One region of the Lysinibacillus sp. DFXJR4 genome, then DNA from elsewhere that is predicted to be linked to it. Evidence: predicted binding sites of a transcription regulator. Region 1 holds the regulator's gene; the other holds the start of a gene.
What was found. The regulator LexA, encoded in region 1, represses DNA repair genes until DNA is damaged. The targets are predictions, from matches to a motif close to CGAACATATGTTCG.
Positions count from the first base shown of each region.

Region 1 (4,740 bases):
TTATGGTAGGGGATAACTTACAATTTTGGAGGGGATAAAGTGAAGCCAGTAATTGGCATAACGGCCTTTTTGGAGGATGATTTGTCAGCAAGATTAAATGCTGCCTACAGTAATAGTATTATCGAAGCTGGGGGCATTCCGCTCATTATTCCACCTGGTATAGAGGAGGATGTTGCACAAACTTTGTCTTTGACGGACGGGTTATTGCTATCGGGAGGCTGTGATGTCCATCCATTTCTCTTTGATGCAGAGCCTGCACCCAAATTAGGGAAGGTACACCCTGAAAGAGATTCTGTAGAGCTTGCTTTAATCGAGGCAGCCTTTATTCGCAAGATGCCGATTTTTGGTATATGTCGTGGCATTCAAATATTAAATGTTGCCCTTGGAGGCAATATTTATCAGGATATGGAGAGCGAATATCATAGTAAAAAATTATTAAAGCATATGCAGCAGGCAGCTCGGGGTGTTGCTACCCACTATGTTACGGTTACACCTGATTCATTATTAAACAGAATCACCGAGAAAGAGAAAATAGCCGTAAATTCCTTTCATCATCAAGCTGTCAACGTATTAGCTGAGAAATTAAAGGTTGCTGCAAAATCCAGTGATGGAATTGTAGAAGCAGTCGTACATGAAGATCACCCGTTTTGTCTGGCGGTACAGTGGCATCCAGAAGAGCAGGCGATGGCAGGAGATGAAGTGTCAAAGAAAATATTTACTGCTTTTATAAAGGCAAGCCTAACATTCAAATTAGAGGCATAGAATCCATTGTAAAGTGGATTCTTTTTTTGATAAAGGAAGATGGCGAAAAATTTTGTTCGAAATCTTCGTAAAGGTATTTAATACTGCCAATTACGGATAAATGCAGGGAGTAGGGGGTGATTTGGATTACAACGCTTTGCTGACGTTAGCTCCAATATTTCATCCTGGTCATCATCAGTCACCGAAATAAAAACAAAAATGCTTTCGTCGATAATGCCCTCCTGCTTCAATTCATACATCGTATCACTCATTGCTTGATGAAGCATCTCTTTATGTTTAACAAATTCCTCGTCTTCGATATGCAATATTGTATCTAATAATTCACGACTTACCTTTTCGAGCATATCCGTTTCATCATAATGTAAATATTCATCCTTTAAAAAACGATAGTTTTCGGGGTCGTCCTCATAGTTCTGACCAATTTCAATAAGTGATTTTTCGGTTCCCATTGTTAAATAAAGGCTTCCACAATCACCATCTGTCACTAAAACAGCCGCATAAATTTGTTCATCGTATAAGGAGCTATACATTGTCGTATATGCCTCTTGTACAGCCTGCTTAATTTTTTGTTTCAAATGGATGCACTCCCTATGTAGATCGTATTTTGTTCTATGTCTCAAATTAAGAAAAAGAGGTATATGCTCATCAGGGAACATATCAGCCTCTTAAAATCATCCAAAAATTTTATATTTTTTAGTGCACACGACGATAAAGGCCTACAACTTGTCCTAAAATTGAAACTTGATCGACAATAATTGGCTCCATTGTGGAGTTTTCAGGCTGTAAGCGGAAATGATTTTTTTCCTTAAAGAAACGCTTAACCGTTGCTTCATCCTCTTCTGTCATTGCCACGACAATATCCCCGTTATCAGCCGTTGATTTTTGCTTTACAATAACTAAGTCTCCATCAAGTATACCAGCTTCAATCATGGATTCACCCATAATCTCTAGCATAAATAATTGATCCTCACTTGTCCCATAAGTATCTGGTAGCGGGAAATACTCTTCGATATTTTCAATAGCTGTAATTGGAGAACCTGCTGTTACTTTACCCACAAGAGGGACGTGAATAACACTTTGCTTTTGGATTGAGTCTTCTGGCTCCAATATTTCAATGGCACGAGGCTTTGTTGGGTCACGGCGGATAAAGCCCTTTTGTTCTAAACGAGCTAAATGTCCATGAACTGTTGAGCTTGAAGCAAGTCCAACTGCTTCGCCAATTTCACGTACAGATGGTGGATACCCCTTTGCGCGTACTTCTTCTTTAATAAAGGCTAAAATGTCTTCTTGTCTTTTCGAAACTTTTTTCATGATTGCTCACCTCTTTTTTCTTTTATTTCTACTTATTAGATAGTATAGCAGAATGCGAACACTTATGCAAACATAGGTTCGAAAAGTGTTTGACAAAAACGTTTGTTCGCACTATTATAAGAACGTACATTCCGAACAAACATTCTAGAAAAGAGGTTATAATGATGAATTGGTTAAAGAAAAATCCGCATATCTCCATTTTATTAGGGGCTTGCTTACTGTTTACAGGATACCTTTACATAACAGATCCTGGTGAGGTGACTTACAAGGAAATACAAGTCGAGCATGGCGATAGCCTATGGTCGTTAGCAGAGCAATACCGTGGTAAAATGAGTAAGGAAGACTGGATTAAATTAGTAAAGACAGAAAATGAATTACCAGATGTTCAAATTATTGCAGGTAAATCATTAGTCATTCCAGTGGTGGGAAACCAAGCCAATCCCATAAACTCTATTGAAATTGCGAGAAATGAACCATGATAAATAAACAACAATCGGCTGTAATCTATTGCCGCGTGAGTACAGAAAAAGAGACACAAAGTTCCTCGCTTGAGCGTCAGCAGGAAGAATTAACGCGCTATGCCAAGGAGCAGGGCTACAATATAAAGGGCATTTTTTTAGATCAGCATAGTGGCTATGATGTGGAGCGAGATGGCTTACTCGAAATGCTTGATTTCATTAAAGAAAAGAAAATTCATGCATTATTTGTCCAGGATGAAACTCGCTTAGGACGTGGGAATGCCAGAATGGCTGTGCTGCATTTATTGCAAAAAACTGAAACAGATGTTTTCTCCATGCGGGATGCAGGACCTGTACAATTAAATGAAATGGATACGATGCTGCTAGAAATATTAGCGATCGTAGAGGAATACCAGCGTAGAATCCATAATGCTAAAATACGGCGTGGTATGCGTCGAGCGGTGGAAAAGGGCTATAGACCTGAAAATAATTTATCGAATCGTGGAAATCCAAATGGGCAGGAGCGAAAGGAAGTCCCGATTGAGGAAATTATTAAGCTTCGAAACAAAGGCTTTACATTCGAGGAAATTGCCATGACGCTTCGAGGCTTAGGCTTTGATGTCAGCAAGGCAACAGTACATCGAAGGTATCGGGAGCATCAGGAAAAGGTAATAGGTGAATAATGGAAGGTCTGTGGGAGTTTTTAACATCCCACTGATGGTAGAGAAGAGCATGATTAATACAAGCTCTCAATTATCACATTATCAGGTAGTTTAAATGGATTTTCTTGAAATGTTTTGTATAGTTAATTATACAGACATTGATTGGAACCTGATAATGACACAAAAAAGCACCCATTCAACTAAATAGGTGCTTTTTTCATAAATGTTAAATTGATATCATGTGATTTTAGTGATGTTTCTTTACTTTCTAAAAAGTGATGTACTTTACTTCCAAACTCGACATAGGAGTTATTTACTTGCGAAACATTTTGGTTTTGAAATGTTTGGTTGCTGTTACCAGTTATAAATATTGGCACAATACATAATGGACAACTACCATCATCTTCAATCATAGAACCACATAGCGAGCAATACTTGTCTTCAAGCTCACCTGTTTGATTAACTTTGTCCTCCAAAAGATGTAATTCCAATGAAGACTTCAAATCATTAGGATTAGTTATTGCTAATGATTTTTCTTTCAAAGAATCATTAAATACTGTTGCAAATAAAGAAGTTTTTATTGGAACAGTAACTACATCATTACTCATTTTGCTGTTTGTAAAAATATTAAATGTACTGAAATTATTAATGTTTATAAAATCCACCTCATATTCCGTACCAGTTATGAAAACTTCATGTATTTTTAATCCATGGTATCATTTTTGGTAAAAACTGTTTTTTAGAAAACATCAATCCAAAACTTACATTCTCATCTACCGTAATGAGAGTCTAGTTAAGGACATAGACAGAGGGTTTTTACTAATTTACCACATGGCTTACAATATACCTTGTATAAAGGGCCCCCACATTTGCTATGAAAACCAACATATTTTGTTTCTTTTAGAGTACCAACATGGTTACACACAGCAAAAACGGTAATTTGTCCATCTCCAGTTATACTATCATGTACAAAAGCATCATGTTCGTGTTCTTCAATTGAATTTTCTGTGAATAAAGTGGAAGAAAAATCCTCCATTAGTTCTTGATCTAACTCAGATGCTGATGCTTTCCCCATAATCCCAAATACAATAAATACGGCAAATAATGCTGTCAAGATGGTGATTATCTTCTTCATAATCCTAGCTCCTTTTTGTTTTTTAGGAATTGTACAAAACCTTAGTTATATAATAATACATCCTATAAAACAAATAAATGGTAATTTAGTTATTTATTTGTTAATTAATTATATAATTCAATTTTTATAAATTTGTAGGTCAATTTTGCCTTCATATTGTTCAGTGAATAGCACTAATAATTGACGATAATATTCATAGAAGAAAATATGAATATCTCGAGAAATGAAACAATGAACGAATTAAACAAAAACTGGCTGGCATGAGTCCAGTAAAATACCGAACGTATGCCAGCCAATTAACTGCATAATAAAATTCTAACTCTAAGGGGGCTCAAAAGGCTTCTAGTGCATTTAGTATTTATCCTTATTGGCAAATTGTTAGAAGTCACTATAATATTCACTTTGCTTGATT
Region 1 is NZ_JBXUNW010000001.1:361,101-365,840, forward strand. Features, by position in the region: gene AC2CGN_RS01705 (prepilin peptidase) at 1-9, shown strand, start outside; gene AC2CGN_RS01710 (gamma-glutamyl-gamma-aminobutyrate hydrolase family protein) at 40-762, shown strand; gene AC2CGN_RS01715 (DUF4303 domain-containing protein) at 840-1,337, opposite strand; gene lexA (transcriptional repressor LexA) at 1,456-2,073, opposite strand; gene yneA (cell division suppressor protein YneA) at 2,238-2,552, shown strand; gene AC2CGN_RS01730 (YneB family resolvase-like protein) at 2,549-3,214, shown strand; gene AC2CGN_RS01735 (hypothetical protein) at 3,394-3,801, opposite strand; gene AC2CGN_RS01740 (hypothetical protein) at 3,987-4,328, opposite strand.

Region 2 (4,740 bases), on a different contig from region 1:
CTCACGAATAATTTCAATACGCTCGAGCGTCTTAATTTCTGAATGCAGATATTCCACCTTTAAACCCATTTCCTTCAAATAGGCTGTTAAATCCTCTGACATTTTTTTCGTTAAGGTTGTTACAAGTACTCGTTCATCATGCGAAATGCGGTCTTGAATTTCATCAATCAAATCGTCAATTTGTCCTTCAATTGATCGCACATCAATTAGCGGATCTAGCAGCCCAGTTGGACGTATAATTTGTTCCACCATTTCTGGAGAATGTTCAAGCTCATAGGGACCAGGTGTTGCCGATACATAAATAGCTTGATGAACTCGTTTTTCATATTCCTCAAAACGTAATGGGCGATTATCAAGCGCTGACGGCAAACGGAAGCCATGCTCGACTAACACACCTTTACGTGCCTGGTCACCATTGTACATTCCCCGAACTTGTGGCAGTGTAACGTGACTTTCGTCAACAACCAGTAAAAAATCATCTGGAAAATAATCGAGCAGGGTATAAGGAGTCGCCCCTGACTCACGTAATGTTAGGTGACGTGAATAATTTTCGATTCCTGAGCAAAAGCCCATTTCACGCATCATTTCTAAATCATAGCGAGTGCGTTGCTCTAAACGCTGAGCCTCTAATAATTTATCCTCGGCACGTAAAAGCGCTAGACGTTCTTCTAACTCTTTTTCAATATTTTCAATGGCTTTCCGCATTTTTTCTTCTCGTGTAACGAAGTGGGATGCTGGGAAAATAGCGACATGATCTCGATCTGATAAAATCTCCCCTGTTAACGCATCCACTTCACGAATACGGTCGATTTCATCACCGAAAAACTCCACACGAATACAATGCTCATCACGGGATGCTGGGAATATTTCCACCACATCTCCACGTACTCGGAACGTTCCGCGAGTAAAGCTAACATCATTGCGTTCATATTGAACATCTACTAGCTTGCGTAGTAGCTGATTGCGTTCAATTTCCATGCCTGTCCGAATCGATACCACCATTTCACGATATTCCTCTGGAGAACCTAAACCATAAATACAGGATACAGAAGCAATAATAATAACATCATCACGCTCAAATAATGCAGATGTGGCAGAGTGACGTAATTTATCGATTTCATCATTGATACTTGAATCTTTTTCAATATAAGTATCAGTTTGTGGAACATAGGCCTCTGGCTGATAATAATCATAATAGCTGACAAAGTATTCTACAGCATTATTCGGGAAGAATTCTTTAAATTCACTATACAATTGACCTGCCAGTGTTTTATTGTGTGCCATAATCAGTGTCGGTTTTTTAATCTGCTGAATAACGTTAGAGATAGTAAACGTTTTTCCTGTTCCTGTTGCACCAAGTAATGTTTGATGACGTTTCCCCGCACGTACACCCTCCACTAATTCTGCGATTGCCTGTGGTTGATCCCCATTAGGCTGATATGGCGCTTGTAAATCAAATACTTGCACACACGCCCCCGTCCTTTCCTTCCAATTTGTACATTTATTTTAGCATAGCAGCACTAAAATTTCGAACATTTAACGAACGAATGTTTGTAAATTCTTTTCTCTTTCGATAAAATAACAATATTGTTATGAATCCTTCAAGTAAATTATGGAATACCTTTATACTCTTATAATAGCCGCTTCATCAAGTTTTCAAGCCCTTTCAGCTAAACAGATTCCCCTCATACAATAACGAGTTAATTCTTTTACTAACTTATACGCAAAAAAATCCCGCCCTCCAATTTTCAGGAGGGCGGGCTCGTCATATTATTCACTTGCTGCTTGGCGTAATACTGTTAGTTCATGTGCGTATAGATGAAATGCCTTTTCATCTTTTTCATCGAGTGCTCTATCTATCAGAACCATGAGCTGCTCTTCACGATGCATACGCTGGATATGATTTAAAAATAAATCCAAATAAATCTCGTTCAATAATTTCTCTGCCTCATCAACTTTCTTTGACTGACCCACGGCTTTTAGAAAATCTGTATACGAATAATATTTATCCAACGATCTCACCTCGATCCTTTTCTAAATTATATGAAAATTGAATTTAAAATGCAATGCATAAGAACTGAAAATAACTTGGATTAGTCATTAATCTCTGTTCATTTGAAGCAAATTCTCTACATGTTTTCTTCATTTATCAATAGGTTTTACATTTTATCTATATTATCAATATTTGAGTTTATCCTCTACACTACAGCTATTAAGAGAAAAGGAGGAACACCATTTATGCAAACAAATTATGTCAATGGATATTTAATCTCTTTCAACACCTATTTACTGGAACCTATCCACCATGGGGCAAAAATCTTCACAAGGGTTATTGATAAACATAATGAGCTTATCGTTACTCGTAAACCTATGCACATTCTACGAAAATCCTGTATCTCGCTTGGGACAACCTATGAGGCTGCAAAATATTCCGCTAAACGCTTTTTTGGCAATCAACATAAACTACCAATCGTAGTAGCCTTTGATTATGGTTTCCCATGTATCTTTTTACCAACTTATTCTCCGAACTCCATCCATAATATTTGGATTGGACTTCACGCCATTTCGAATATTATACCGAGTAAATTAGGCTGTATTATCACGCTTAAAAACGATAAACAAATAGAATTACCTATTCAATATGCTTCTATCAGTAAACAATTTGTCAATGCATCCATGCTCTATAAGCATTACATGAATGAACGAAAGAGCATTAGTCATGATGCCCCATATCATCCGCCTTTCTGATTTAATTTCAGTAGGTGTTTGGACACCACTTGAAAAGAAACCAAAACTGCATTCACATAGAGGTAGGAGTCTTCTGTATCCCCCGCTACCGCTATGCTTTCAATACAAAAATATTTGATGAATGAAGATAAAAAAATTCCCTTCAGGTGCACAAAGTTTCTGTGCCCTTGAAGGGAATTGATTAGCCAATTTTCGAACGTAAGTATGCATTAATGAATGGATCTAAATCGCCATCCATCACTGCTCCAACATTGCCTGTTTCTTCATTTGTACGATGATCCTTCACCATTGAATATGGATGGAATACATATGAGCGAATTTGTGAGCCCCAGCCGATTTCTTTCTGCTCACCACGAATTTCATTTAGCTGTTCCTGTTGTTTATCTAGCTCTAATTGATATAATTTTCCTTTTAACATTGTCATCGCTTTTTCACGGTTTTTAATTTGTGAGCGCTCAGCCTGACATTGTACAATTGTACCAGTCGGGATGTGAGTAATACGGACAGCTGAGTCTGTTGTATTAATATGTTGACCACCTGCACCTGTTGCACGATACGTATCAATCTTTAAATCCTCTGTACGAATATCGATTTCAATATTGTCATCGAATTCAGGCATAACATCGCAAGACACAAAAGATGTATGGCGACGACCTGAAGAATCGAATGGAGAGATTCGCACCAGACGATGGACTCCTTTTTCAGCCTGTAAATATCCATATGCATTATGCCCTTTAATGGACAATGTTACTGATTTAATACCTGCCTCATCACCTGGTAAATAATCCACTGTTTCAACTTTAAAGCCACGTTTTTCTGCCCAACGTGTGTACATGCGAAGAAGCATAGATCCCCAGTCCTGAGACTCTGTTCCTCCTGCCCCTGGATGAAGCTCCAAAATCGCATTATTTTGATCATAAGGGCCACTCAACAACAGCTGTAGCTCAAAATCACCTATTTTTTGCTGGAATTCTACTAGCTCTTTGCCTAGCTCCTCTTGCAAATCTTCATCTGGCTCTTCACGTAAAAGCTCTAGCGTCATATCTAAATTTTCATGTGTTTCTACTAAATCTTTATATTCATTGACAATTGCTTTTAAGCCATTTCCTTCATTAATGACAACTTGCGCAGCTTGTTGGTCATCCCAAAATCCTGGCTCAAGCATCATTTCATCTAATTCCTGAATACGTGCCTCTTTGTTTTCTAAGTCAAAGAGACCCCCTGAAATCCGCCAGTTTTTTGGCTGAAATGTCTAACGCGTTACGTACATCTGCTAATTCAATCATTGTTAAATCCTCCGAACATAATTAATGAGGCTATCTTTGAAAATGTAATCAAAAGTGCCATTGCTCTAGCCCCGTATCTTATTATTATAACGTTTTTACGTCGGAAAACATACTTTTTTAGAATCAGGGTATGATGCTATTCAAATTGAACTTCATTCTCACACAAAGGACTGAAGGTTGTCATACGTTGAAAGGCTTTTACTGGATCATATTGAACCTGTAAGTGCTTAGTACGATTCTCCAGTTTATATTTTAATAAAAAGGCTCTTTGAATTCGGTATTCAAATACATTCACACTAATGTCTACATCAAAAACATTACCATCCATAAAAAACACTTTTGTGTTCTTTTTATCTAATGCTTGATAATCCTCAATATGATGAACAGCAAACCACATACATTCTGGTCGCCGATATGACCTACTTGGAAACCAGACATTATTACTTTGCTCATGAACAATGATTGGATTCTTATTGAGCTTGCCAAGAATCATTTTGGAGCCATCAAAAGCTCCTCTTAAACTAGAGCCAAAATAACGTAAATTAAAGTCCATCAATTTTGTTGGTGGTAATTTCGATATAAATTGATTATCCCTTTCTATTACACGTGTACACAAGTTTCCAAAGGCATCATACACAGGCATATACAGCATCGTTTCACTTCTCATAATGTTCTCTTTATGCATCGATATTCCCCCTTATGAAAT
Region 2 is NZ_JBXUNW010000013.1:20,703-25,442, forward strand. Features, by position in the region: gene uvrB (excinuclease ABC subunit UvrB) at 1-1,467, opposite strand, end outside; gene AC2CGN_RS19430 (IDEAL domain-containing protein) at 1,771-2,013, opposite strand; gene AC2CGN_RS19435 (competence protein ComK) at 2,239-2,748, shown strand; one part of gene prfB (peptide chain release factor 2) at 2,930-3,958, opposite strand; one part of gene prfB (peptide chain release factor 2) at 3,960-4,034, opposite strand; gene AC2CGN_RS19445 (competence protein ComK) at 4,171-4,719, opposite strand.
Region 2: the regulator LexA is predicted to act here: its motif matches at 1,541-1,554, upstream of uvrB (excinuclease ABC subunit UvrB).